One region of the Thermomonas sp. HDW16 genome, then DNA from elsewhere that is predicted to be linked to it. Evidence: riboswitches for the same ligand, from Rfam matches in the RefSeq annotation. Region 1 holds a riboswitch; the other holds the start of a gene.
What was found. A riboswitch is a leader RNA that binds a small molecule or an ion and turns the genes downstream of it on or off. The one in region 1 is predicted to bind cobalamin.
Positions count from the first base shown of each region.

Region 1 (14,527 bases):
GAACTGCAATTCGCCGCTGGCGGCACGCGTGTCCGCGAACGATGGGTGTCGGCCGCGTTCCTCTGCCAGTTCGCACGACGTCTCCAACGCGTGGAAATAGATGGTCTCGGCGATCTTCGCCGACAGCACGCGCGCTTCCTCGCTGTCGAACGACAGCCGCAGGCGGAAGAACACGTCCTGCAGGCCCATGCAGCCCAGCCCCACAGGCCGCCAGCGCAGGTTGCCGCGGCGCGCGGATTCGATCGGATAGAAATTCAGGTCGATCACCCGATCCAGTTGGCGCACCGCCAGCTGCACGGTTTCGGCCAACTTGTCGAAATCGAAGAACCCGTCCTCATCGAAATGACGCGCCAGGTTGATCGAGCCAAGATTGCAGACGGCGGTTTCCTCAGTCGATGTGACTTCGAGGATCTCCGTACACAGGTTGGACAGGTGGATCACGTTGCCCGCGCGCAGCGTCTGGTTGCTCGCCCGGTTGCACTTGTCCTTGAAGGTCATCCAGCCGTTGCCGGTCTGCGCCAGCGTGCGCATCATCCGCGCGTACAGCTCGCGCGCCTTGATCGTCTTGACCGCCTTGCCCTGCGCTTCCGCCTGCTCGTAGGCGCGATCGAAGGCGTTGCCGAACAGGTCGGTGAATTCCGGGACGATACGCGGATCGAACAGCGACCAATCGGCATCGGCCTCGACCCGGCGCATGAACAGATCCGGCACCCAGTTGGCCAGGTTGAGGTTGTGGGTGCGCCGGGCTTCGTCGCCGGTGTTCTCGCGCAGTTCCAGGAACTCCTCGACATCGGCATGCCAGGGTTCCAGGTACACGCAGGCCGCGCCCTTGCGCTTGCCGCCCTGGTTCACCGCCGCCACCGAGGAATCCAGCGTCTTCAGCCACGGCACGATGCCGTTGGAATGCCCGTTGGTGGACTTGATCAGCGAGCCGCGCGAACGCACGCGCGTGTAGCTCACGCCGATGCCGCCGCTGAATTTGCTCAACTGCGCGATGTCGCCGTACTTCGCGTAGATCGATTCCAGCGTGTCCTGCGGCGAATCCAGCAGGAAGCAGGACGATAGCTGTTCGTGGGTGGTGCCGCTGTTGAACAGCGTCGGCGAGCTCGGCAGGTAATCGAGTTCGGCCATGCGCCGGTACAACGCCAGCGCTTCCGGCACGTCCTCGCTCAGCGCGCAGGCGATGCGCAGGAAGAACTGCTGCGGGGTCTCGATCGCCTTGCGCGTGCGCGGGTGGCGCAGCAGGTAGCGGTCGTACAGGGTGCGCAGGCCGAAGTAGTCGAAGCCGCGGTCAAGGGACGCGTCCAGCGCGTCGTTGAGCTTGCGCGAATTGGCCTGCACGAAGCCGAGCAGGCGATCGTTGATTAGCCCCAGTTCGTGTCCGCGCGCGACCGATTGCGAGAACGCATGGATCTCCTGCCCCGCCACTTCCTTGGCGATCACGCTCGACAGCAAGCGCGCGGCCAGCCTGCCGTATTCGGGTTCCTCGCCGGTGAGTAGCGCGGCGGTGCGGATCGACAGTTCGTCGAGCTCGGCGGTGGTCGCGCCGTCGTACAGGCCGGAGATCGTGCGGGTGGCCACGCGCATCGGCTCCACCGCGTGCAGGCCTTCGGCGGCGCGGGTCACCGCGCGCACGATCTTGTTGAGGTCGACCGCCTCGCCGGTGCCGTTGCGCTTGGTCACGCGCATCGTGGTCGCGGTCGGCGGCGAAGTCAGGTCGAAGGACGGCGCGACGGGCGCCTCGGCCACGGTGGCCAGTGTCTCGGACATAGCGGTGTCTCCATGCAGGATGCACGGGCCCAAGCCTGTCCCTCGCAGGCATGGATGGCATCGGAGACACAGGGTGGAAGCGCGGTGTCGCAGGAACCGCGACGCATCGGGAAGCTCGGGATGCGGCCGTGCCTGCTGCACCAGCCATCTCCCCCGGAGATTCCGCGGCCGGCACCGCGCGGCGTGCATCGCGCGGCTGTCGGCAGGTCTTCGGACTCGTGGATCCGGCCGGGATCTTCATCCCGACCACCTCGGTCGCTGCTTCCCAGGGCCACCGCCCCAGTGCGTAACGCGACCTCGTGTCCACCTACCGCTGCGGGGCAGTGCCGGGATGGGCCCGATGTCCGAGGACACGGGCCGAACCGGCTTCCCTTTTCATCCGCAGCCTTGCGACCGCGAAACCGACAGCCACAACATAGTGTGGTCGGCCGATATCGTCAATCCCATATGTTCGGATTCCACGTAAACAAAAAGCGGGCCGAAGCCCGCTTTTCGATGCAGCGACAGCGATTCGACGGCTTATTCGGCCGCGACGCCCTCGCCTTCGGCCACGGCCTTCATCGACAGGCGGATGCGGCCCTGCTTGTCGACTTCCAGCACCTTGACCTTGACCATGTCGCCTTCCTTGAGCACGTCGGAGACCTTCTCGACGCGGTCGTTGGAGATCTGCGAGACGTGCACCAGGCCGTCCTTGCCGGGGGAAATGGTGACGAACGCGCCGAAGTCCATCAGCTTGGCGACCTTGCCCTCGTAGATGCGGCCCGGCTCGACGTCGGAGGTGATCTGCTCGATGCGCGACTTGGCGGCCTGGCCGGCAGCGGCGTTCACCGATGCGATGGTGATGGTGCCGTCATCCTGGATGTCGATCTGGGTGCCGGTTTCCTTGGTGATCGCCTGGATCACCGAACCGCCCTTGCCGATCACTTCGCGGATCTTGTCCGGGTGGATCTTGATGGTCAGCAGGCGCGGCGCGAACTCGGACAGCTCGCCACGCGGCGCGGTCAGCGCATTGGCCATCTCGCCCAAGATGTGCAGGCGGCCAGCCTTGGCCTGGGCCAGCGCGACCTTCATGATCTCCTCGGTGATGCCCTGGATCTTGATGTCCATCTGCAGCGCGGAGATGCCGTTGCTGGTGCCGGCCACCTTGAAGTCCATGTCGCCGAGGTGATCTTCGTCGCCCAGGATGTCGGACAGCACGACGAAGTTGTCGCCTTCCTTGACCAGGCCCATCGCGATACCCGCGACCGGTGCCTTGACCGGTACGCCGGCATCCATCAGCGCCAGCGAGGAACCACAGACCGAGGCCATCGACGAGGAACCGTTCGACTCGGTGATCTCGGAGACCACGCGGATCGTGTACGGGAAGGCTTCCATGGTCGGCATCACCGCCAGCACGCCGCGCTTGGCGAGGCGGCCGTGGCCGATTTCACGGCGCTTCGGGCCCATCATGCGGCCGGCTTCGCCCACCGAGTACGGGGGGAAGTTGTAGTGGAACAGGAAGTGTTCCTTGTACTCGCCACCGACGGCGTCGATGACCTGGCCGTCACGCGCGGTGCCGAGGGTCACGGCGACGATCGCCTGGGTCTCGCCACGGGTGAACAGCGAGGAGCCGTGCACGCGCGGCAGCACGCCGACCTTGGAGGTGATCGGGCGCACGGTGTCCAGCGCACGGCCGTCGATGCGGACCTTGGTGTCCAGCACCGAACCGCGCATGGTCTGGTATTCCAGCTCGCCGAATTCCTTGCCCAGGTCGGCCGGGTTCCAGCCTTCGCCCTCGGCACGCGGTGCCAGCGCACCGACCACATCCTTCTTGATCGCGGAAATCGCATCCTTGCGCTGCAGCTTGTCGCGCACCTGGAAGGCTTCAGCCAGCTGGCCGCCCACGGCTTCCTTGACGGCGGCAATCAGCGATTCATTCTTCGCCGGGGCCTTCCAGTCCCAGGTCTTGGTGCCGGCTTCGGTGACCAGTTCGTTGATCGCGTTGATCGCGACCTGCATGTGCTTGTGGCCGAACATCACCGCGCCCAGCATCACGTCTTCGGACAGCTCTGCGGCTTCGGATTCCACCATCAGCACGGCTTCGCTGGTACCGGCGACGACCAGCTCAAGCTGCGATTCCTTCAGCTCGCTGACGGTCGGGTTGAGCAGGTACTTGCCGTCCTTGTAACCGACCTTGGCGGCACCGATCGGGCCCTGGAACGGGGCACCGGTCAGCGACACGGCGGCGGAGCAGCCGATCAGCGCCAGGATGTCGCCATCGATTTCCGGGTTCAGCGACATGACGGTCGCGATGACCTGCACTTCGTTCTTGAACTCTTCCGGGAACAGCGGGCGGATCGGGCGATCGATCAGGCGGCTGGTCAGGGTTTCCTTTTCGGTCGCGCGGCCTTCGCGCTTGAAGAAGCCACCCGGGATGCGACCGCCGGCGTAGAACTTCTCCTGGTAATCCACGGTCAGCGGGAAGAAGTCCTGGCCTTCGCGCTGGGTCTTCGCCGCCACCGCGGTGCACAGCACCATGGTGCCGTCGCAGGAGACCATGACCGCGCCGCCGGCCTGGCGTGCGATCTCGCCGGTTTCGAGGGTGATGGTCTTGTCGCCGTACTGGAAGCTCTTGCTGATCTTCGCCACTTGGGAATCCTTGATGTCTTTATCGTCGACGCAACGGAGCCCCGCTCCGTGCGCTGCATCGCGGTGCGATGCGGGAATGCGGCATGGCCGCGAGGGTGTGCAATTCGTGTAACGCGAAAATTCGGTACCGCAAAAACGAACCGCGGCGCATCACTGCGCCGCGGTAGGTGTTTCGATCAGCGACGCAGGCCGAGTTTGCCGATCAGCGCCTTGTAACGATCTGCATCCTTGCGGTGCAGATAGTCGAGCAGGCTGCGACGACGGTTGACCATCATCAGCAGGCCACGACGGCTGTGGTGATCCTGCTTGTGGGTCTTGAAGTGCTCGGTCAGCAGCTCGATGCGGGCGGTCAGCAGGGCGACCTGCACTTCCGGCGAACCGGTGTCGTTGTCGCCGCGCTTGTGTTCGTTGATGACTTTCTGTGAATCGATGGACATGATTTTTACCTTGTGATGCGTGACCAGCAGGAACGGGTGAACGGCTCTGGTGAACCTGTCCTCCGCACCGCACGGCTCGCCGTGAACGGAATGAAACAAAAGAGCGAAAGTGCACGTCAGGGTAATCGCCCCGAAATAGCAGCGGAATTATAGCCCGTGCTTGCGGCCCGGGCAATTCAGGAAGCGGGCGAATCCAGCAATGCCCCGGTCGCGGAGGCCCAGCGGAACAGCCGCGACGGGCGCAACCCGCCCTCGGCATCGACCTCGCCCAGGCCCAGGCCACGACCGTGCTCGTCCAGCAGGGCCACCTGCCCCTGCGGCTGGTACGGCCCGCGCAAGCCTTGCCCGCGACCCAGCCGCTGCGCCTGCGGCTCGCTGACCCTGACCTGCGGCCAGGACGTCATCCCGGCCTCGATCGGCAGCAGGCAAGCCTCCAGCACGCGCTCGCCGGCCTGCGCACGCAGGTTTTCCAGCGCTTCAAGCGTCCACATCCGCGGCTCGCGGAACGGATCCACCCACAGGCGGCGCAATTCGGCCACGTGCGCGCCGCAACCGAGCAGCTCGCCAAGGTCGCGCACCAGGCTGCGCACATAGGTACCGGAACCGCATTCGACATGCAGGCGCAACAAAGGCTCGTCGCCATCCAGCAAGTCAGCGGCGTTCAGCAGTTCGAAGGCGTGGACGTCGATCTCGCGCTCGTCGATTTCGATGGTCTCGCCGCGTCGCGCCTTGGCGTAGAGCGGCTCGCCGCCGCGCTTGAGCGCCGAATAGATCGGTGGGCGCTGGCGGATGCGACCAGTCAGCTGCTTCAGCGCTGCGTCGATGGTGTCGATGGTGATCGCCGGCACCGGACGTTCGCGCAGCGGCTGGCCTTCGGCATCGTCGGTGTCAGTGGTGATGCCGAGCCGGGCCACGGTTTCGTAGGCCTTGCGCGCGCCCAGCAGGCCGCCAGCGATCTTGGTGGCCTCACCGAAACACACCGGCAGCAAGCCGGTGGCCAACGGATCGAGGCTGCCGGTATGTCCGCCCTTCTCGGCACGGAACAGATGCCGCACGCGCTGCAACGCCTGGTTGCTCGACAGGCCCTGCGGCTTGTCCAGCAGCAGGATGCCGTCGAGCCGGCGGAACACCGTGCGTTCGCGCTTGGGGCGCGGCGGCGGTGCCGATGGATTATTCGGCGTCGTCGTCACTGGTGCGCAGGTCGCGCAGCAGGTTGTCGATGCGCTCGCCGCGATCCATCGACTCGTCGTAGTGGAAATGCAGCTCCGGCACGTGCCGCAGCTTCATCGCATGCGCCAGCTTGTAGCGGATTTCCGGCGCCAGTTCCTTCAGCGCCTTCATGGTTTCCTGCGCGCGCTCCTGGATGAGCACGGTGACGAACACCTTGGCATGCGCCATGTCGCGGGTGAGTTCGACGTCGGAGACACTGGACGATGCCAAGCCGTGCTCACGCACGGCTTCGTGCACCAGCGTGCCCAGCTCGCGGCGGAGCTGGGCCGAGACGCGGTCGGTGCGATGGAAGGACTTCTGTGCCATGTGGGTTGTGCGCACGCCTTACAGCGTGCGCTGCACCTCGATGCGCTCGAAGCATTCGATCTGGTCGCCCGGCTTGACGTCGTTGTACGCCTTCACGCCGATGCCGCATTCGGTGTTGACGCGAACTTCGTCCACGTTCTCCTTGAAGCGGCGCAGCGATTCCAGTTCGCCTTCGAAGATGACCACGCTGTCGCGCAGCACGCGGATCGGCTTGCCGCGCTTGACCACGCCTTCCACCACCATGCAGCCGGCAACCGCGCCGAACTTGGAGCTGCGGAACACGTCGCGCACGTCGGCGGTGCCGATGATCTCCTCGCGGATTTCCTTGCCCAGCACGTTCGAGGCGACCTGCTTCACCTGGTCGATGACGTCGTAGATGATCGAGAAGTAACGCAGGTCGACGCCGTTGCCTTCGATCACCTTGCGCGCCGAGGCATCGGCACGCACGTTGAAGCCGATCACGGTGGCCTTGGAGGTCGCCGCCAGTTGCGCATCGGACTCGGTGATGCCGCCCACGCCGGAACCGATCACATTGATGCGGATCTGATCATTGGACAGGCCGGTCAGCGCTTCGCGCAGGGCCTGCATCGAACCGTGCACGTCGGCCTTGACCACCAGGTTGAGGGTCTGCTGCGCAGCGCCCTCGCCCATCTGCGCCATGATGTCTTCCATGCGGTTGCCGGCAGCGGCGACCAGGCGCGTTTCACGGCGCTTGGCGTCACGCTGCTGGGCCACGTCCTTGGCCAGGCGTTCGTCGGCCACGACCACGAAATCGTCGCCCGCTTCCGGTACGCCGGACAGGCCGAGGATCTGCACCGGAATCGACGGGCCGGCCTGTGGCACCTGCGATCCGGTTTCGTCGAACAACGCACGCACGCGGCCGTACTGGATGCCGCAGACCAGGTAATCGCCCTTGGCGAGCGTGCCCTGCTGCACCAGCACCGTCGCGACCGGGCCACGGCCCTTGTCCAGCGAGGATTCGATCACCACGCCACTGGCGCGTCCTTCGAACACGGCCTTGAGGTCGAGCACTTCGGCCTGCAGCGACACCGCATCGAGCAGGTCGTCCACGCCCTGGCCGGTCTTCGCCGACAGCTCCACCATCTGGGTGTCGCCACCGAATTCTTCCGCCACCACGTCGTGCGCCAACAAGTCGTTCTTGACCCGCGACGGATCGGCGTCGGACTTGTCGATCTTGTTGATCGCCACGATCAGCGGCACCTTCGCCGACTTCGCGTGCTGGATCGCCTCGATCGTCTGGGGCATCACGCCATCGTCCGCCGCGACCACCAGGATCACGATGTCGGTCAGCTTGGCGCCGCGCTGGCGCATGTGCGTGAACGCGGCATGGCCCGGGGTGTCGAGGAAACTGATCACGCCCTTCGGCGTTTCCACGTGGTACGCGCCGATGTGCTGGGTGATGCCGCCGGCTTCGCCGGAGGCGACCTTGGTGCGGCGGATATAGTCCAGCAACGAGGTCTTGCCGTGGTCGACGTGGCCCATGATGGTGACCACCGGCGGCCGCTGCTGCTGATCGCCCTGCACCTGCTCGACGTGCGCCAGCAATTCGCTCTCGGCATCGCCCGCATCGGCGTGCACGGCCTTGTGGCCGAGTTCCTCGGTCACCAGCACCGCGGTGTCATGGTCGATGGTCTGGGTGATGGTGGCCATCACGCCCATCTTGAACAGTTGCTTGACCACGTCGCCGCCCTTCAACGCCAGTTTCTGGGCGAGGTCGGACACGGTGATCGCATCGCCGATGGCGATCTCGCGCACGATCGGCGCAGTCGGCTTGTTGAAGCCGGTGCCGGTACGCGACTGATCTTGGCCGCGCTTCTGCGGCCGGGCCTTGCCGCGCACGCTGGTGGTGCGGCGCGCGCGTTCCGATGCGGACAGGTGCAACTGGCCGGCGAAACGCTGGGCGTTGTCGTCATCCTCGACGCCGGCGACCATCGCGTGCGAACCACGCTGAGCCTTGCCCTTGTGCGCAGCAGCGTTCTTGTCGTCGCTGCGCGGGGCAGCGGGCTTCGGGTGATGTGCGTGGCCGTGGTGACCGGCCTTGGGCTTGCCGGCCTCTTCGAGCACGGCCGCTTCCGCGGCGGCGGTCGCTTCGATGCGCGCGCGCTCGGCCTCTTCTTCCTCGACGCGCTTGCGCTCGGCCAGTTCCTCGGCACGCTTGCGATCGCCTTCGGCCAGGCGCTGCTGTTCCGTCAGGTTGCGCTGGCGGGATTCTTCCAGCTTGCGCAGGATCTCAGCACGCTCGGCATCCTGTTCCTCGGCGGCGGTCAGTGCAGGCGTGGCACCCGGCTTGCTCAAGGTGACTTTCTTGCGCACCACGACATCGATGGTGCTGGCACTGCCACGGCCAGCCTTGCCGCTGCCGCCAACGGTGATTTCCTGCTTGCGGCTGCGGTTGAGGGTGATCTTGCCGGGCGCGACGACCTCGTCCGCGGCGGCATCGGTCTTGCCGTGCGAACGCTTGAGGAAGCCCAGCAGCTTCACTTTCTCCATGCTTGTCACGACCTGGTCGGGGCCGCTGAAGCTCATGCCGGCCTCGGCCAGCTGCTCCAGCAGTTTCTCGACCGGCGTGTTCACCAGTTCGGCAAGCTTGCGGATTGTGGTTTGTTGCGACATTCGGATTCCGGTGTCTTTGGCCGCACGCATGCGGCCGAATCGGGGGATTGTAGGACGGGCCCGAGCCCATCGGCCAATCAAGCGTGGCGGGCCTGGACCCGCCCCAAGGTGCTGCTTACTCGAACCAGTGCTTGCGGGCTTCCATGATCAGGGCCGCCGCGCGTTCCTCGCCCACATCCTCGATGTCGGCGATTTCGTCGGTGGCCATCTCGGCCAGGTCCTCGCGGGTCCGCACGCCACGCTCGGCGAGCGCGTATGCGGTGGCTTCGTCCATGCCTTCCAGCGACAGCAGGTCTTCGGCCGGCTGGTGTTCCTCCAGGCCTTCCTCGACCGCCAAAGCGTCGTTGAGCAATGCGTCGCGGGCGCGCGAGCGCAATTCCTCGACGATGTCCTCGTCGAAGCCCTCGACCGCCAGCAGCTCGCCGACCGGCACGTAGGCGATTTCCTCGACCGTGCTGAAGCCCTCGGCCACCAGGATGCCGGCGATCTCTTCGTCGACCTCGAGCTTGTCCATGAACAGCTGGCGCGCGGTGGCCTGTTCGGCCTCGGACTTGGCCTGCACCTGGTCGGCAGTCATCACGTTGAGCTGCCAGCCCGACAGGCGGCTGGCCAGGCGCACGTTCTGGCCGCCCCGACCGATCGCCTGCGCCAACTTGTCCTCGGCAACGGCCAGGTCCATCGAGTGCTTGTCTTCATCGACGATGATCGACTGCACTTCGGCTGGCGCCATCGCGTTGATCACGAACTGAGCGGCGTTGTCGCTCCACAGCACGATGTCGACGCGCTCGCCGTTCAATTCGTTGGTCACCGCCTGCACGCGCGAACCGCGCATGCCGATGCAGGCGCCGATCGGATCGGTGCGGTTGTCGTGCGCCAGTACCGCGATCTTGGCGCGGTCGCCCGGGTCGCGTGCGCAGGCCATGATCGAGACCAGGCCCTGGCCGACTTCCGGCACTTCCAGCTTGAACAGCTCCATCATGAATTCCGGGGCGGCGCGGCTGATGAACAGCTGTGGGCCACGCGGCTCGGAACGCACGTCGAACAGGTAGCCGCGGACGCGGTCGCCGGTGCGCAGCACGTCGCGCGGGATGCCCTTGTCCTTGGGGATGATCGCCTCGGCATTGCCGCCCAGGTCGACGTAGATGTTGCCGCGCTCCACGCGCTTGACCACGCCGGTCACCAGCTCGCCGACGCGATCCTTCCATGCATCCACGACTTGAGCGCGCTCGGCTTCGCGCACGCGCTGCACGATCACCTGCTTGGCGGCCTGCGCGGCGATGCGGCCAAAATCCGGGTTCTCGATCTGTTCTTCGATGTAGTCGCCGACTTCGGCGTCATCGCTCTCGTCCACGGCGTCCATCAGGCGCACCTGGCGGTGCGGCGATTCCATCACCACGTCGTCGGCGACCACTTCCCAGCGGCGGTAAGTCTCGTAACTGCCGTCCTTCGGGTCGATCTGCACGCGCACCAGCACATCCTCTTCGGCGTAACGCTTCTTCGCCGCCGAGGCCAGCGCCGCTTCGATCGCTTCCAGGATCACCGATTCCGGCACGCCCTTTTCGGCCGCGACCGCATCGACGACGAGAAGAAGTTCCTTGCTCATTTCCGCTTACTCCGCACTGGACGGCTCGCTGGCCGCCGGCTTGTTGGTGAGGTTTTTGTCAGGGGTGTTCTTGTTCGCCGGTTTCTTGCCGGCCGGTTTTTTCTGCTTGCCCGGTCGCGCATCGCGCCCGGATTTGTCCACGGCCGGCGCCAAGCCCAAGGCCACCCAATCGGGCACCAGCTTGGCCTTGTCGATGTTCGCCGCGTCGATTTCGAATTCGGCGTTATCGACTGCGAAGACGATCGTAGTGCCGTCCACGCGGACGATCTTGCCCACGAAGCGGCGACGCCCGTCCTGCGGCAGCTTCAGCGTGACCTTGGCGGATTCGCCGACGAAGCGCGCGAACTGCGCGGCACCGAACAGCGGGCGATCCAGGCCTGGCGACGACACTTCCAGCGTGTAATTACCGGTGATCGGATCCTCGACGTCGAGCTGCGCGGACACTTCGCGGCTGACCGCTTCGCAATCCTCGATGCCCACGCTGCGGGTATCGCTATCCGCCTGCGGCACGTCGATGTACAGGCGCACGGTGGCGCCACCCGGTGCGGGCAGGTATTCGATGCCGAGCAACTCCAACCCCAGCGATTCCACCGTGGGTGAGAGCAACGCGGCGATTTCGTCGGCCTTGTCGGTCACGTTGTATCCAGATCTCGATGCAGGAACGAAAAACAAAAATCCCGGAAACGAAAAAGGGCCCACTGGGCCCTTGTCCGATGACGCTGGAGTGTGAAACCCGGAAGCAACGGATCTCACGAGCCCAAGCCCCGGCGATGAATCGAATCAAGCATTCATCGCAGATAAGCATGGTAGCGGGGCAGGATTTGAACCTGCGACCTTCGGGTTATGAGCCCGACGAGCTGCCAGACTGCTCCACCCCGCAGCAGAAGCGGAATTATGGTGCGTTGCGCGATTCTTTGCAAGCCTTTGCGTGCAAAAACCGATAGACAGTGTTCAGGCGAACGCGCGCTGGCACCACGCCATCAGCGGGCTCCAGAACAGGCCGAACGCCAGCAGGCTCAACGCATTGACGCCGAACACGATGTTGAGCAAACGATCATCGCGAGGGCCGACGGCTTCGCCGACGGGTTCGTCGAAGTACATCGCCTTGATCACGCGCAGGTAGTAGAACGCACCGATCACCGCGCACACGATGCCGACGATCGCCAGCCACAACATGCCGCCTTCCAGCGCGGCACGCAGCACCGCCAACTTCGACCAGAAGCCGAGGAACGGCGGCACGCCGGCCAGCGAGGCCATCACGCACAGCACCAGGCCAGCCGTCCAAGGGTCGCGGGCATTCAGACCCTTGAAATCGGAAATGTTCTCGGCCTCGAAACCACGGCGCGAGAGCACGATGATCGCGCCGAACGCGGCAGTGGCCATGATCGCGTAGCTGATCGTATAGAACATCGCCGCCGCATAACCCTGCGCACCGCCGCCGGCCAGTCCCATGAACAGGAAGCCGACGTGCGAGATCGTGGAATACGCCAGCATGCGCTTGAGGTTGGTCTGCGCCAATGCGATCAGGTTGCCGATCACCAGCGACAACGCGGCCAGGCCGGCCAGCATCGGATGCCAGTAATCGCCCAGCGGCGCGGCACCGACTTCCAGCAGGCGCATCGCCATCGCGAACGCGGCCAGCTTGGGCGCGGAGCCGATGAACAGCGTGATCGCCGTCGGCGCGCCCTGGTAGACGTCCGGCACCCACATGTGGAACGGTGCGGCACCGAATTTGAAGGCGATGCCGGCGACCATGAAGGCCACGCCGGTCAACAGCATCGCGGGCTGTGCAACCGTCGAGGCGTTGGCATTGATCGACGCAAGGTCGATGCTGCCGGTCGCGCCATACACCAGCGACATGCCGTACAGCAGCATGCCGGAGGCGAGCGCGCCCAGCACGAAGTACTTCATCGCCGCTTCGGAGGCCAGCTTGCTGTCGCGATCGATCGCCACCAGCGCGTACGAGCACAGCGCCAGCAGTTCCAGGCCCAGGTAGACCATGACCAGGCTGCCTGCGGAAATCAGCAGCATCATGCCGGCCACGGCGAACATGACCAGCACCGGCACTTCACCCTTGTACAGGCCACGTTCGCGCAGGTACGACCAGGCATAGACCAGCGAAATCGCGGAGACGAAACACACGCCGATCTTCAGCACGTCGGCCATGTTGTCGCGGATGAACATGCCGGACAGAACGGTGCCCTGCCCGCCGATACCCGCGATCACCAGCACGCCAACCAGCACCAGGCTGGCGATGGCCAATGCATGGGTGATCACACGCTGCTTCTCGCTGAGGAACAGGTCGAGCATCAGCAGCGCGAACGCGGCACCGAGCAGGACCAGCTCCGGGATCAACGGAAGCAGTTCGGCGGCGGATGGCATCGGGAGGGTGGCCTGCATGGGATCGATCACCTTAAAGCTTGGTCGCGGCGAGCTGGCCCGCCAGTTGCGCGATGGAGGGTTCCATCAGGTCGGTCAGCGGTTTCGGGTACACGCCCAGCACGATGACGCCGATGGCGAACACGCCCAGCACGATCCATTCGCGCATGTTGATGTCTTCGAGTTCGGCGACGTGGGCATTGCCGACATCGCCCCAGATCACCCGCTTGGTCAGCCACAAGGTGTAACCGGCGCCGATGATCAGGGTGAAGGCCGCGGCGAACGCGATCAGCGGGTTGGCCTGGAACGCAGCCAGGATCACCATGAATTCACCGACGAAACCACTGGTGCCTGGCAGGCCGGAGTTGGCCATCGCGAACAGCACCCAGAACGCAGCGAACCACGGCATCGCGTTGGCGACTCCGCCGTAGTCCTTGATCATGCGGCTATGCATGCGGTCGTACAGCACGCCGACGCAGGAGAACATCGCGCCGGAGATGAAGCCGTGGCTGATCATCTGCACCATCGCGCCTTGCAGGCCCAGCTGCGCCGCATCGACGCCACCCGGACTGCCGTTACGCACCAGGGCGAAGGCGATGAAGGTGCCGAGGGTGACGAAGCCCATGTGCGAGACCGACGAATAGGCGATCAGCTTCTTCATGTCCTCCTGCACAAGCGCCACCAGGCCGACATAGACCACCGCGATCAGCGACAGCGTGATCACCAGCCAGGCGTAGTGGTGGCCAGCATCCGGCACGATCGGCAGCACGAAGCGCAGGAAGCCGTAGCCGCCGATCTTCAGCATGATCGCGGCCAGGATCACCGAGCCCCCGGTAGGCGCCTCGACGTGCGCATCCGGCAACCAGGTGTGCACCGGGAACATCGGTACCTTGACCGCGAACGCGACCAGGAAGGCGAAGAACAGCCAGGTTTGCTCCGCCATGGTCAACGGCAGCGCGGCCATGTCCGCCAGCTGCCAGCTGCCGCCCTTCAGGTACAGGTAGATCAGCCCGACCAGCATGAACACCGAACCGAGGAAGGTGTACAGGAAGAACTTGACCGAGGCATACACCCGGCGCGGGCCACCCCACACGCCGATGATGATGAACATCGGGATCAGCATGCCTTCGAAGAACACGTAGAACAGCAGCGCATCGAGCGCGCTGAACACGCCGATCATCAGGCCTTCTAGGATCAGGAACGCGGCGTAGTACTGGCTGACGCGCTTGTCGATCGCGCCCCAGGCACCGATCAGCACCAGCACCGTGGTCAGCGTGGTCAGGCCGATCAGCGCCAGCGAGATGCCGTCCGCGCCGAGGTGGTACTGGATGTCGTAGGCGGCGATCCAGGTCTTCTGCTCGACGAACTGCATGGCCGCGTTGCCGAGGTCGAACCCGGTGAACAGCGGGATGCTGAGCAGGAAGGTGGCGAAGGCGAAGGCCAGCGCGATCCAGCGCGCCGCCTGCGGACGGGTGTTGCCCGCCATCATGGTGAACACGCCACCGAGGATCGGCAGCCAGATCAACAAACTGAGTAGAGG
Region 1 covers NZ_CP049872.1:1,834,244-1,848,770, forward strand. The annotation lists gene G7079_RS08525 (ribonucleoside-diphosphate reductase subunit alpha) at 1-1,770, opposite strand, end outside; cobalamin riboswitch at 1,954-2,191, opposite strand; gene pnp (polyribonucleotide nucleotidyltransferase) at 2,290-4,398, opposite strand; gene rpsO (30S ribosomal protein S15) at 4,575-4,835, opposite strand; gene truB (tRNA pseudouridine(55) synthase TruB) at 5,012-5,965, opposite strand; gene rbfA (30S ribosome-binding factor RbfA) at 6,006-6,371, opposite strand; gene infB (translation initiation factor IF-2) at 6,390-9,005, opposite strand; gene nusA (transcription termination factor NusA) at 9,121-10,608, opposite strand; gene rimP (ribosome maturation factor RimP) at 10,615-11,244, opposite strand; tRNA gene G7079_RS08565 (tRNA-Met) at 11,413-11,488, opposite strand; gene nuoN (NADH-quinone oxidoreductase subunit NuoN) at 11,560-13,008, opposite strand; gene G7079_RS08575 (NADH-quinone oxidoreductase subunit M) at 13,022-14,527, opposite strand, start outside.

Region 2 (14,527 bases), 1.2 Mb from region 1:
CGCCTGTTCGTCTCGCAGTCGCCACGCACGCTTGCACAAGACGACTATGCAAGCTGGCTTGCGCAGGAACTGGAAGCGGCCAGCATCGACGGCCCGTCGCTCGTGATCGACATGCGCCTGGAAGATGCACTGGTGCACTCGATGCTGCTGCGCCAGTTCTGCGAAGAATTGGTCCCCGTCGGCGTGCAGTTCTGTCTCAGTCAATACCGGCACAACGGGGATGCCGAGCAGTTGCTGCAACAACTGCCGCTTGGCTACCTGCGCTTGTCCGCGGAGTACGCACGCCAACCGCTGCCGCCGAACTTGCGCGACGAAATGCGCGAAGCGATCGACCGCGCGCATCGCCTCGGCTTGCAAGTCATTGGACAGGCAGTGGAAGACCCGCAAGCTGCGGCGGCATTGTGGATGGGCGGCATCGACTTCATCCAGGGCAACCTGGTGCAGCGCGTCGAACACGAACTCAATTTCGATTTCCAGCACGCAACCCTATGAACGACGGCGTTGATCGCGGCTCCAACCTGCTGACCGTACGATGGTTGGCACTGGGTGCCGCCGCAGGCGTGGCTCTGACGTTGGCATTGGATCAATTCGATGTGCGGGGCCCTTGGCAAGGCATGGCACTCGCACTCGCACTGTTGGCATTGTTTGCAACCACCACCATGGCATTGACTGCCAGCAAGAATGAAGCCCTGCTGCGCGAGCAAAACGAACGCAGCCGTCGTGGCGAAGCCGAAGTCAACGCCTTGCAACTCGAAATCAACCGCCATACCCAGCTTGAGGACGACCTCACCCGCGCCAAGCAGGCCGCCGAAGCCGCGGTCATGGCGAAGGGCGAGTTCCTGGCCACCATGAGCCATGAGATCCGCACACCGCTCAACGGCATCGTGCCGATGCTCGACCTGCTGATGCACTCGAGAATGCCGCTCGACCAGATGGAATTGGTGCGCACCGCATTCACGTCCTCGCACCAGATGCTGCGCATCGTCGACGACATCCTCGATTACTCAAAGCTCGAAGCCGACAAGCTGCAACTGGAGACCACGGGTTTCAACCTGCGCGAATTGCTGGAAAGCGTGATCACGCTGATGGAGCGCCCGGCCGAGTCCAAGGGACTGCGCCTGCAGCTGAATATCGAACAAAGCGTGCGCCTGCCCGTGCGCGGCGACCCGGTGCGCTTGCGGCAGGTGCTCAGCAACCTGATCAGCAACGCGGTGAAGTTCACCGAACGCGGCAACGTCGCATTGAACGTGAAGCGCATGCGCGAAACCGCGGCCCAGCACCAGTTGCGCTTCGAAGTCCGCGATACCGGCATCGGCATTTCCAAGTCCGCGCAGGATCGGCTGTTCCAGGCCTTCAGCCAAGCCGACGCCTCGACGACGCGACTGTATGGCGGTACCGGGCTTGGGCTTGCGATCTGCCAGCGCATCGTCACCTTGATGGGTGGCAACATCGGCGTGGATTCCGAGCAAGGCCAGGGGTCGACCTTCTGGTTCGAGATCCCTTTGCTCAAGGTCCAGGGTGACATGCCTGCGCGCGAAGCGGATCTCACCGGTGCTCGTGTCCTGCTGATCACCGCTGATGGCCGGCTGCGCCAACGCCTGGCCATGCTGCTGCCGAACTGGGGCATGCGCCTGACTACCGCGGAAAATACCCATGATGCGTTGGAGCGGCTGCGCCAAGCGGCCTCGCAAGGCGACCCCTGGACTTATTCGGTCGTACTCGGCGACCTTGGTACCATTCGCAGCACCGCACTCTCTCTGGCGCGCAATCTGGAGCGCACGGCTCTCTACGGCAAAGTCAGGTTGCTCTACCTTCGCGGCGACGAGACGACCTCCGTCGACTTGCCTTCCGGGGCCAGTGTGATCCCGCGCGGCGCACCCGATCCGGATTTGCGGGCAGCGCTCTCGGGTGCACAGACCACACATATCGATCCCTTCGCCCATCGCAATTCATTGCCCGCAGGCAGCAACATGACGCAACAGGCCACGCCACGCATCCTGCTGGTGGAGGACAACCCGGTGAACCTGATGGTGGCGCAACGCCTCCTGCAGGTCATCGGCATGGATTGCGAAACAGCAGGCAACGGGCAGGTGGCGCTTGAGAAGCTGCAGGCATCCGCCTACGACCTGGTGCTGATGGACTGCCAGATGCCGGTACTGGATGGCTATGCCGCGACGCGACGCTGGCGCGAGCACGAACACAATAGCGGGGCCGAACAACGCATTCCGATCATTGCGATGACCGCGAATGCGATGGCCGGCGATCGGCAGAAATGCCTGGACGCAGGGATGGACGACTACCTCGCCAAGCCTGTCACCCGCGCCGAACTCGAGCGCTGCATCAGCCGGTGGCGTGGAGTGAAGCTGGCGGTCGAGCCGATCACCGGCGACCACCCGGCGCAACAACCCGGGCAGCCGCAGGTACTCAACGAAAATGTGCTCAACGACCTGCGCGAAGTACTCGGCGGCGAGGTCGACAAGATCATTGCGCTCTACCTGGAAGATGCCCCGCGCCTGATCGCGCAACTCGAGCGCGCCGCGGTCAGTGGCGACCCGATCGCGCTGCGCGTGGCGGCGCATACCTTGAAGTCGTCCAGCGCGAACGTGGGCGCGACCACCCTGTCCGATGCCGCGCGCGACCTCGAGCATGGCGCGCGCGACGGTACCTTGGCCCAACCTGCGAATGCGGTGGCGCGCATCGTCGGCGAGTTCGCCCAGGTGCGTGCCGCCCTGCAGGCGAAGCTGCAAGGCGGCTGATGCCACGGCGCGAGCCGTGGCTTATTTGTCGAGCTGCTGGGCCAGGTAGTTCTGCTCACCGATCCGGTCGATCAGCGACAGCTGGGTCTCGATCCAGTCGATGTGCTCTTCCTCGGAATCCAGGATATCGGCGAACAGCTGGCGGCTGACGTAATCATTGACCGATTCGCAATGCGCGATCGCTTCGCGCAACAGGGGCACGGCTTCCATCTCCAGGGCCAGGTCGCACTGCATCAACTCACGCGGGTTCTCGCCGATGCGCAGCTTGCCCAGCGCCTGGAAGTTCGGCAGGCCATCGAGGAACAGGATGCGGTCGGACAGCTTGTCCGCGTGCTTCATCTCGTCGATCGACTCGTGGTACTCGTGCTCGGCCAATTCCTTCAGGCCCCAGTTCTTCAGCATCTTGGCGTGCAGGAAATACTGGTTGATCGCGGTCAGCTCGTTGTAGAGCGCCTTGTTGAGGAATTCGATGACCTTGGCGTCGCCCTTCATGGCTGCGCTCCTTCACTTGCTGGGATGCGCGGACTCTAGCGTGAAGTCATGCAAAATAGCGGAACGCGAATCGTCCGCATCATGGCTCGTGATTGGGATGGCCGGTCTCTGCCAAGCCACGACTATGCAGCGCGCTGCAAGACCGGCAATGGCAATTCGCGACGGTTTCGCACGTCGTCCAGGATCGCCTCGGCCGACGACAGGCAACTGCCGCAATTCGCACCAGCGCCGGTGCGCATGGTCAGTTCGGCCAGCGAGGCACAACCCGCCTCCGCCGCTTCGCGGATCTGGTGGTCGGTGACGCCGTTACAGATGCAGATGTACATGGCTCGACTATCAGACCGCAAACGCGAATGATTGTCAATTCCAAACCATCGCCCGACTGCTGCCGTTCAGCCCCGGTAGGAACACCCGGAGGTGCAGGTCTCGTGTACCACCACTTCGGACAGCGGCGGCAATACCGGCTTGAGCCGTGCCCAGATCCACATGGCGAGGCGCTCACTGGTCGGGTTGTCCAGGCCATCGATCTCGTTGAGGTAGTGGTGGTCCAGCTGGTCGTACAGGGGCTGGAACGCGGCCTTGATGTCGGCGAAGTCCATGACCCAGCCGGAGTCCGCACCTGGTTCGCCGGACACGCGCAGTTCGACCCGGAACGAATGCCCGTGCAGGCGCGCACATTTGTGCCCTTCCGGTACGTTTGGCAGCCGGTGCGCGGCTTCGATGGTGAAGACTTTGAAGACGTCCATTCGGCCCTGCGCGCGAAGTCTGTGTGGAGACGAAAAACCCGCCATTCGGCGGGTTTTCGATGTGTATCCGCAGTGGTGGCTATGGGTGGACTCGAACCACCGACCCCAGCATTATGAGTGCTGTGCTCTAACCGGCTGAGCTACATAGCCGCGCGGAGAACCGCGAATTATTCACGCATCGGCGGTGGCCGTCAATCCACGCACGGCCCGCTTGCTCCGTGCGCAAGCCACGTGGCAGAGTCGGGCGTAGTGAATTTGCCGGAGTCCGATCGTGATCGATCCGGACGGCTTTCGCCCCAACGTGGGCATCGTGCTGATGCACGAGGATGGACGGGTGTTCTGGGCACGTCGCGTGCACCGGGATGGCTGGCAATTCCCGCAGGGCGGGATGAACACCGACGAGACCCCGCTGGAAGCGATGTATCGCGAGCTACGGGAAGAGACCGGGCTGATGCCGCAACACGTGGACGTGCTGGGCGCCACCCCCGGCTGGCTGCGCTACCGCCTGCCGCCACGAGCGATCCGCCGCAACGACCGGCTGGTTTGCATCGGCCAGAAACAGGTCTGGTTCCTGCTGCGCTTCAAGGGCGCCGATGCCGACCTGCGCCTGGATCTGACCGACAAACCCGAGTTCGACGGCTGGCGCTGGGTCGATTTCTGGTACCCGATGCAGCATGTGGTGACGTTCAAACGCGGGGTTTACGCGCGCGCACTGGATCATCTTGCCCCGTTCGCCCGGGCCGTGGCCGGCGCCTTGGCGGTGCCGCCGCCGGCGGAGGGGTTGCTGCCCCCGCCACGCCCGAGCCAGCACCATTTCGGCCGACGCAGCTAAGCGAGCTCCTGCGCTAAATCGCTGATTCCATTGAAACTGAATGGCTGGCGACCGCTCGTCGGCGTGATGTTGCATCGCAACATAAGTGAGCTTATGCTGCATCGCACAAACCGGCAATCCCTGCCGGATATCGCAGGAGACCCGCCATGTACCAGTTCAACGAACAGTTCACCAAGACCACCAGCCAGTTCGCCGACGTGGCCGCCAACGTCAATCGCCTCGCTCTGCAGAATGCCGAGAAGGCATTCGGCCTGCAGTTGGCCACCTTCGAAGAGAACGCCAATGCCGCCTTCGCTTTCTTCGGCGAGCTGACCAATGTGCGTGACTTCGATGGCCTGAAGGCCGTGCTGCCGAAGGGCGCCCAGATCGCCCGCACCAGCACCGAGCGCAGCTTCGGCATCGCGCAGGAAGTGTTCGCCAACACCATCAAGACCAACGAAGCCATCGGCGCACTGGCCAAGGGTCAGTTCGAGACCGTCACCGCCCAGGCCAAGGCCGAAGTGGAGAAGGTGACCAAGGCTGCCAAGGCCAAGTAATTCCTTCGCGCCACCCGGATCGCTCCCCCTGCGATCCGTCCGCGAATCCGAACCCCGCAGCGAAAGCTGCGGGGTTTTTTGTGCCCGCCATCCATGCCGCTGCGATGTCGAAAAACACGCCGGCCATTCGTCGTGCTGCGTATGCAAACGTAACCATGACCTCAGTCACGGATTGCGCCGCAAACGGTTTCAGGCACAATAGTAGACCGTTCAGTTTAATAACATTCCTGCATCCCGCAGAGGCCACCTCATGTCGAAGACCACACCCAAGCGCCCGCCCTCCACGCGCAAGCGCATGATCCTGATGCTCATCGCCGCCCTCGTCATTTTCGGCGGCGTGTTCGGCACCAAGGCGATGATCGGCGCGCAAACCAACAAGTTCTTCGACAACATGCCGCAGCCGGCCGTTGCGGTGAGCACTGCCAATGCGCTTGCGCAGAAGTGGAGCGACGATGCCGAGGCCGTCGGCACCTTCGTCGCGATCAACGGTGCCGACGTCACCACCGAATCCGGCGGCGTAGTGCGCAGCATCGAGTTCGATGCCGGCCAGCCGGTCCGCGCCGGCGCGGTGCTGGTGCGCCTGAATGCCGCCAACGAGCTGGCCACGCTGAAGTCGCTGGAAGCCTCCGCCAAGCTGGCCCGGGTGCAAGCCGACCGCTGGCAGAAGCTGGGCAAGGACAAGCTGGTCTCGCTGGATGACGTGCAGTCGAAGATCACCGCCGCCGCCACCGCGCAGGCGCAGGTCGACGCACAGCATGCGCTGATCGACCAGAAGACGATCCGCGCACCGTTCTCCGGCGTGCTGGGCATCCGCAAGATCAACCTGGGCCAGTACATCGCGCCGGGCGCGGCCATCGTCAGCCTGCAGCAACTCGACCCGATCTACCTGGACTTCAGCCTGCCCGAGCAACGCATCGACCAGATGGTCGAAGGCACCATGGTGCGCGCCACCGTGGACGCGATCCCGGGCGTGGTGTTCGATGGCCGGGTGACCGCCGTCGAACCGCTGGTGGATCCGAATACCCGCAACTTCAAGGCGCAGGCTACCGTGCAGAATCCGGACGGCAAGCTGCGCCCGGGCAGCTTCGCCCACGTGGGCTTCGCCCTCAGCGGCGAACGCGACGTGGTGGTGATCCCGCAGACCGCGGTCAGCTTCAACCCGTACGGCAATGCGGTGTTCGTCATCGGCAAGGTCAAGCGCAAGGAAGGCGAGACCGACATGCAGGGCAAGCCGTTGACCGGCGACAAGCTCACCGTCACCCAGCGCTTCATCAAGACCGGCGCCACTCGCGGCGATCTGGTCGCGGTGATCGAAGGGCTGAAAGCCGGCGAACAGGTGGTGACCTCCGGCCTGCTCAAGCTGCGCAACGACGCCGAAGTGACGATCAACAACAAGGTGCAGCCGACCGCCGACGCGGCGCCGCAGGCCGCCAACCGCTGATCGTCCACCGCCACATGCACCCCAACCCGTTGCCGCATGAGGGAACGGGAGAGGACACCCGATGAAATTCACCGATCTCTTCATCAACAAGCCCGTGCTGTCCATCGTGGTCAGCCTGTTCATCCTGCTGTTCGGGCTGCGCGCGTACACCGAGCTGAACGTGCGCGAATACCCCGAGATGCGCAATGCGGTGGTGAACATCAGCACGGTCTACTACGGTGCGGATGCCGACCTGATCCAGGGCTTCATCACCACGCCGCTGGAGCGCGAGATCGCGAGCGCGGAGGGCATCGAATACCTCAGCTCGACCAGCTCCGCCGGCATCAGCACGATCCAGGCCTACATCAAGCTGGACCAGGACCCGAGCGAAGCGCTCACCCAGATCTCGGCCAAGGTCAACAAGATGCGCGGCCAGCTGCCGCCGGAGTCGGAAGACCCGGTGATCGACCTGCAGCAGGGCCAGCAGATCGCGGCGATGTACGTGTCGTTCGCCAGCGAGACCCTCAACAACAACCAGATCACCGACTACCTGACCCGCGTGATCCAGCCCAAGCTGGTCACCGTGCCGGGCGTGCAGCGCGCAGACATCCTCGGCGCCGGCACCTTCGCCATGCGCGTGTGGTTGAAGCCGGATCGCATGACCGCGCTCAAGGTCACCGCCAGCGACGTGGCCAACGCGCTGAATTCCAACAACGTGCTGGCCGCAGTGGGCTCGACCAAGGGCCAGATGGTCGCCATCGACATGACCGCGCGCACCGACCTGCGCGACGCCGACGAGTTCCGCAAGCTGGTGGTGCGCGAGCAGGACGGCGCGATCATTCGCCTCGGCGACGTGGCCGACGTCGCGCTGGGTTCGGAAAGCTATGGCACCTCGGTGCGCATCAACGGTGAAGCCGCCACCTTCATGGGCATCTTCGTCGCGCCGGACGCCAACTCGCTGGACGTGATCAAGGATGTGCGCAAGCTGTGGGACGAGCAGATCGTCCCGGGCCTGCCGCAGGGCATCAAGGCGACCATCCCCTACGACAGCACCGAGGCGATCCAGGACGCGATCAACGAAGTGATCAGCACGATCGTCGAGGCGCTGGTCATCGTGATCGTGGTGATCTTCCTGTTCCTGGGCAGCTTCCGCAGCGTGCTGATCCCGGCGGTGACCATCCCGCTGTCGATGATCGGCGCGTTGTTCCTGATGCTGCTGATGGGCTTCACCATCAACCTGCTCACCTTGCTGGCGATGGTGCTGGCGATAGGCATCGTGGTCGATGACGCGATCATCGTGCTGGAGAACATCCACCGCCACATCGAGGAAGGCATGTCGCCGTACGACGCGGCGATCCGCGGCGCACGCGAACTGGCGTGGCCGGTAGTGGCGATGACCACGACCCTTATCGCGGTGTACCTGCCGATCGGTTTCCAGGGCGGCCTGACCGGCGTGCTGTTCACCGAATTCGCCTTCACCCTGGCCGGCGCGGTGCTGCTGTCCGGCATCATCGCGCTGACGCTGACACCGATGATGAGCTCCAAGATCCTGCTGCCGCACACGGCCGGCGGCAAGGGCAAGCTGGAAGCCTGGCTGGACGCGCGCTTCGAGTGGCTGCGCCAGGGCTACCAGCGCAAGCTGCACGGCGCGCTGGAGACCAAGTCGGTGATCGCGGTATTCGGTGCCATCGTGCTGGTCAGCTGCGGCTTCCTGTACGTCACCGCGCCCAAGGAACCGGCGCCGATGGAAGACCAGGGCTTCATCTTCTCGATCGCCCAGGCGGATCCGTACGCGACGCTCGACTACGTCGAGAAGTACACGCAGGAAATCACCGAGATCGCCAGGAGCGTGCCGGAAGTGGATAACTACTTCCTGTTCAACGGCGGCTTCGGTGGCAGCGGCGGCGGCGCCAGCCCGATGGCGATGGCCGGCTTCGTGCTGAAGCCGTGGAGCGAGCGCTCGCGTTCGACCAACGCGGTGCTGCAGCAGGAATTGCAGCCGAAGATCAGCCAGGTCACCGGCCTCAACACCTTCGCCCTGGTGCCGCCTGCGTTGCCCAGCGCCGGTGGCGATGGTGGCGGCGAATTCATCATCGGCGGCGTCGGCGAACTCAGCCAGCTGTCCGAATTGGCCGACGGCATCCTGGCCAAGGCGATGGCGAGCAAGCGCTTCATCTTCCTCGACAAGGATTTGAAGATCGACAAGCCGCGGATCGAGGTCAACATCGATCGCGACAAGGCAGCATCGCTCGGCATCGACATGCGCACGCTGGCGGCCGACATGGCGGCGATGCTGTCCGGCGGCTACAGCAACCGCTTCGCGATGCAGAACCGCTCCTACCTGGTGATCCCGCAGGTGCAGCGCAGCGATCGCCTCAACGCCTCCGCGCTCGACAACTACTACACCCGCGCCCGCAATGGCGACCTGATCCCGCTGTCCACGGTGATCACGCTCAAGGAAACCGCGCAGCCGCAATCGCTGAAACGCTTCCAGCAGCTGAACTCGGTATCGATCACCTTCGCCCCGCGCCCCGGCGTGAGCAAGGGCGAGGCCTTGGCGATCCTCGACGAAGCGGCAAAGGAAGTGTTGCCGCAGGGTTACAGCGTCGACTACGCCGGCGAATCGCGCCAGTTCAAGACCGAAGGTTCGGCGATGCTGCTGACTTTGGCGCTTGCGCTGGTGGTGATCTTCCTGGTGCTGTCCGCGCAGTTCGAGAGCTTCCGCGATGCGCTGATCATGTTGTTGACGGTACCGATGGCGATCTGTGGCGCATTGCTCGCGCTCAACGTGCTGGCGATCCTCAGCGGCATCCTCGGCATGATGGGGATCGAGGCCTTCCCCGGCATGAGCATCAACATCTACACGCAGGTGGGCCTGGTGACCTTGGTCGGCGTGATCTCCAAGCACGGCATCCTGATCGTGGAGTTCGCCAACAAGCTGCAGATCGAACAGGGCCTGTCCAAGCGCGAAGCGATCGAGGAAGCCACCGGCATCCGCCTGCGTCCGGTGCTGATGACCACCGCCGCGCTGGTGTTCGCGATGGTCCCGCTGCTGATCGCCAAGGGCCCGGGCGCGGCGTCGCGCTTCTCGATGGGCATGGTGATCGTGTCCGGCATGACCATCGGCACGATGTTCACCCTGTTCGTGCTGCCGGCGTTCTACCTGTACCTGGCCCGTGACCATTCGCATGATCGCGAACGCGAAGCGGTGCAGGCCGCGGAGGACGCGCGTCTGGATTCACCACCGGCACCGCAACACGGCTGATCGTGATGCAAGGTTGAACAGAAAACGCCCGGGCAACCGGGCGTTTTCTTTTGCGGGATTGAATGCAGGCTTGAAATGGGGTGAGAGTGAATTTCGTGCCGAGTGCTTTCGATGAGCGACGATGCAGGTCGCGAAACTTCACTCCGACCCCATTTCACATGCGGGATTACTCGGCCAGCGTCGGAATCCGCAGATGCCGCGCCAACTCCGCCGGATCGGCATCGGGCGCGTGCGGCAACACGCCCCAGCACAGCGCCGGCAGTCGTTCGCGAAGCATCGCAAGGTTGTCCTCCACGCGTTCCATCGCGGGATCCACGTGCGAGGCGATCCAGCCGGCCAGGTAAGCGCCATCGGCGACGATCATGCGCGCACTCAGCAAGGCGTGGTTGAGGCAGCCCAGGCGCAAGCCGACAACAAGCAGCACCGGCAATCGCAAGGCACGCACCAGATCCGCCTGCATCAGCGATGGCGACAGTGGTGCTGCCCAGCCGCCCACGCCTTCGACAACCAGTCCATCGGACTGGTCGGCAAGCCGCGCATGTGCGGCAAGGATTGGCGGCAATGTCACTTCCGTGCCGGCATCGCGCGCGGCAAGTTCGGGGGCCAACGGATGCTCCAGAGCGAACGGGTTGATGTCCGCGTAGGCGATCCCGGGTTCGCCTGCACGCTGCAGCGCCAACGCATCGGCATTCTTCCACTGCCCCTCGATGCGCTCGCAGCCGCTGGCGACCGGCTTCATGCCGACCACACGCAACCCATGCCAGCGCAATGCATGCAACAGCGCACAGCTGGCGAACGTCTTGCCGATGCCGGTATCCGTGCCGGTGACGTACACGCCGAAACTCATGCGCCGTCTGGTTCGCGTTCGGCGCGACGACGCGCGCGCACCACCGCCACGCCGGTCAATGCCATCAACGCGTAGGCGAAACCGGACATGCCGGACAGTTCGGGATGGCCCAATATCGAGACCGCTGCGATGAACAGCAGGGCCAACAAACCGGTCATCGGAATCATCCATTGCGCGGCCAGCGCGCCCTGCAATTCGATGCGTTCCTGGCGATCCAGCCCGATCGCGTCGCGTTGTCGCCACGCATGTCGGTACAGGGCCACCACCACGAAGCCAAGCGTGGTCCACGCCAGCGCATAGGCGGTGAACAGCAGCTGCAAGTCGCGGTCGCTTCCGATGGCGATGCCGGATGGCAACCAGCCACCGCTAAGCCAGCCGAAGAACGCGCTAAAAATGATCCGCAGCGGATACACGTACACCAGCACCAGGAACACCAGCAGCAGACTGAGGAACACACTGCGACCATCATCCAGCCCGTACTTGCGGCTCCAGTCCGCATGCGCCCACCACAGCATCGCCAGCAGCGCGAAACTGGCCGCGAACGCGGGAATGTCCTTGAGCGCATCCAGCAGCGCCTGCGTGTTGTCCGGGATCGCATCCAGCGAAATCACCAGCAAGGTCACCGCGAACGCGAACGCGGCATCCACGAATGCCTCGATGCGGGTGACCTCGCGGCCCCGTGCCTTGCGGACGGAAACAGGTGGTGAATGGGTGGACGGCATGCCGGAAGCTTAGCCCAGCATGCGCATTGCTACACTGCGTCGATGAGCTTCTCCACGATTCCCCTCGCCGGCACCAAGCCGGAACAGTACGCGCAGTTGCTACAACAAGCGCATGCCCTGTTGCATGGCGAGCGCGACCGCATCGCCAATGCCGCCAACCTGTCCGCGCTGGTGTACAACGCGCTGCCCGACCTGAATTGGGTGGGCTTCTATTTCTTCGACGGCCGCGAGCTGGTGGTTGGCCCGTTCCAGGGCCTGCCCGCCTGCGTGCGCATCCCGCTGGACAAGGGCGTGTGCGGCGCGGCGGCGCGCTTGCGGCAAACCCAGCGGATCGAGGACGTGCATGCCTTCCCGGGCCACATCGCTTGCGATTCGGCCAGCAACTCGGAATTGGTGGTGCCGCTGGTGACCACGAATGGCGAACTGATCGGCGTGTTCGACCTCGACAGTCCTGTTGCCGCGCGTTTTTCCGTTGAAGACCAAGAAGGCCTGGAAGCGATTGCCCGGGTCTATCTGGAGTCCCTGCAGTGAACACCACCCCCAAGCTGCGCAACATCGGCCCGAAATCCGCCGCCTGGCTACGCCAGGTCGGGTTGCGCTCGCTGGACGACATCGCCGCGATCGGCGCCGTGGACGCTTACATGAAAGTGCGCCGCGCCGGCTTCAAGCCAAGCCTCAACTTGCTCTACTCGCTGGAAGGCGCACTGGTCGACTGCCACTGGCAGGAAGTGCCGGAAGCGCGTCGCCATCAGCTGGTGCTGGCGGCGGACGCGGCCATTGCCCAGCTGCCGCCGCCGCGCGGCCGTCCCGCCGCCGCCCCGGTCACCACCACCCAGATGGACGAGGGCGCCATGCCGGAAATCCGGTTGTTCGACGACGACCGCAGCGCGCCGGACACGCCCGCCGAGTGAGCGCGTGGTCGCTGCGCTACAATGCGCGCGCTTCAAGGTGATCCAAAGGCGCACGCCCGAGGATTGAAACGGGAAGCCGGTGACGAGCGCGAGCAGCGCTCCAGTCCGGCGCTGCCCCCGCAACGGTAAGCGAGACAAGCTCGGCATCGGCCACTGTGCACGCATCCTCGCGATGCAGGCATGGGAAGGCGCCCAGCGGGAATCACACGACTGCGTGGTTCCGCCCGCAAGCCCGGAGACCGGCCCTGGAGTCCATGTTGGTTGCGATGCGGCGGGCATCGCGCGACGTCGCGCATGTGTATTCCCGCATCGCCCGTCCGTTCCCGTTCGCATGGCAGCCGCCCTTCCAGTCAAGGCGCGCGGGCGTGCGCGCCGGAGAACCCCCATGCAGTCGCGCAACACCCTTCGTTTCACCGCCCTCGCACTCGCCCTGTCTTCGCCCTCGTTTGCATTCGCGCAGAACGACGATGCCAAGAACCTGGACAACGTGGTGGTCACCGCCACCCGCACTGCGATCACCGCTGATGCCGCGCTGGCCGCAGTCGAGGTCATCGACCGCAAGGAGATCGAACAGAGCACGGCACGTTCGCTGCCGGAACTGCTGCGCGGCCGCGCCGGCGTGACCCTGGTCAACCAGGGCGGCCTCGGCAAACTCAGCACGCTGTTCCTGCGCGGCACCGAATCCGACCATACCCTGTTCCTGGTCGATGGCATCCGCGTCGGCTCGGCCACCTCCGGCCTGACCTCGTTGCAGGACCTCCCGCTGGAGCAGATCGAGCGCATCGAGATCGTGCGCGGCCCGCGTTCCTCGTTGTACGGCGCGGACGCGATCGGCGGGGTGATCCAGGTGTTCACCCGCCGCGGACAGGGTGGTGAAGGCGTGCGTGGCCGCGCCCGCATCGGCGCCGGCAGCAATGGCTATCGCGAAGCGTCGGCCGGCGTCGACTTGCGCGGTACGCGTGGTGGCGTGGGCATCGATATCGGCCATCAGTCCACAGATGGCATCAATGCCTGTCGCGGCATCGGTGCGCCGCAATACGCAGGCTGCGGCATGGACAATCCGGATCCGGATCGCGATGGCTATCGCAACAACAACGCCTCGCTACGTGCGGATTTCAAGGCAGGCGATGCATGGCAATTCGATGCGCATGCGCTGCGCGCGCGCGGCCACAATGAGTACGACGGCGACCCGGCGTGGGGCCTGCCGGACAATTCCGACTTGCTGCAGCAAGTGATCGGCGGCAGCGTGCGCTTCGATGCCAGCGAGGCGCTGGTGCTGCGACTGACGCTGGGTCGCAACCGCGACGATTCCGATAATTACCTGGGCGCATCGTTCGCCAATCGCTTCCTCACCACCCGCGACAGCGCCACCGTGCAGGGCGACATCACGCTCGCCGCAGGCCAGTTGCTGAGCTTGGGCTACGACTGGTTGCGTGACCGCGCCGATGTTCAGGATCCGTTCTCCCCGTTCGATGCCGCACGCGGCAACCGCGCTGCATTCGCGCAGTACCAGGGCAAGTTCGGTGCGCACGACCTGCAGGCCAGCCTGCGTCGCGACGACAACGACCAGTTTGGCGGCAAGACCACCGGCGGCATCGCCTGGGGCTTCGGCTTCGCCGACGGCTGGCGCATCACCGCTAGCCATGCCACCGCATTCAAGGCGCCAAGCTTCAACGAGTTGTACTACCCGTATTACGGCAACCCGGCACTGCGTCCGGAAGCGGCACGCAACAGCGAACTCTCGCTGCGTCAGGAACGTGACAGCTGGCAGTGGCAGCTCAACGCATACCGCAACGACATCGACGACCTGATCGTCTACGACACCGCAATCTTCGCCGCCAACAACATCGAGACCACGCGCATCCGCGGCATCGAGCTTGTCGCAAGCACGCAAGTTGGCGGGTGGGATATTCGCGGCCAACTCGGCACGCTGGATGCACGCAACCTCAGCACGGGCATCAACCACGGCAAGCGCCTGCCGCGCCGGCCGCAGCGCAGTG
Region 2 covers NZ_CP049872.1:679,939-694,465, reverse strand. The annotation lists gene G7079_RS03055 (EAL domain-containing response regulator) at 1-492, shown strand, start outside; gene G7079_RS03050 (ATP-binding protein) at 489-2,756, shown strand; gene bfr (bacterioferritin) at 2,778-3,248, opposite strand; gene G7079_RS03040 ((2Fe-2S)-binding protein) at 3,371-3,574, opposite strand; gene queD (6-carboxytetrahydropterin synthase QueD) at 3,641-3,994, opposite strand; tRNA gene G7079_RS03030 (tRNA-Met) at 4,068-4,144, opposite strand; partial or broken gene G7079_RS03025 (RNA pyrophosphohydrolase) at 4,266-4,757, shown strand; gene G7079_RS03020 (phasin family protein) at 4,973-5,362, shown strand; gene G7079_RS03015 (efflux RND transporter periplasmic adaptor subunit) at 5,613-6,803, shown strand; gene G7079_RS03010 (efflux RND transporter permease subunit) at 6,865-10,047, shown strand; gene bioD (dethiobiotin synthase) at 10,214-10,894, opposite strand; gene G7079_RS03000 (TMEM175 family protein) at 10,891-11,616, opposite strand; gene G7079_RS02995 (GAF domain-containing protein) at 11,659-12,147, shown strand; gene G7079_RS02990 (TfoX/Sxy family protein) at 12,144-12,527, shown strand; cobalamin riboswitch at 12,546-12,790, shown strand; gene btuB (TonB-dependent vitamin B12 receptor) at 12,913-14,527, shown strand, end outside.
Region 2: linked by a shared signal. The riboswitch ahead of btuB (TonB-dependent vitamin B12 receptor) and the one ahead of G7079_RS08525 (ribonucleoside-diphosphate reductase subunit alpha) in region 1 are both predicted to bind cobalamin.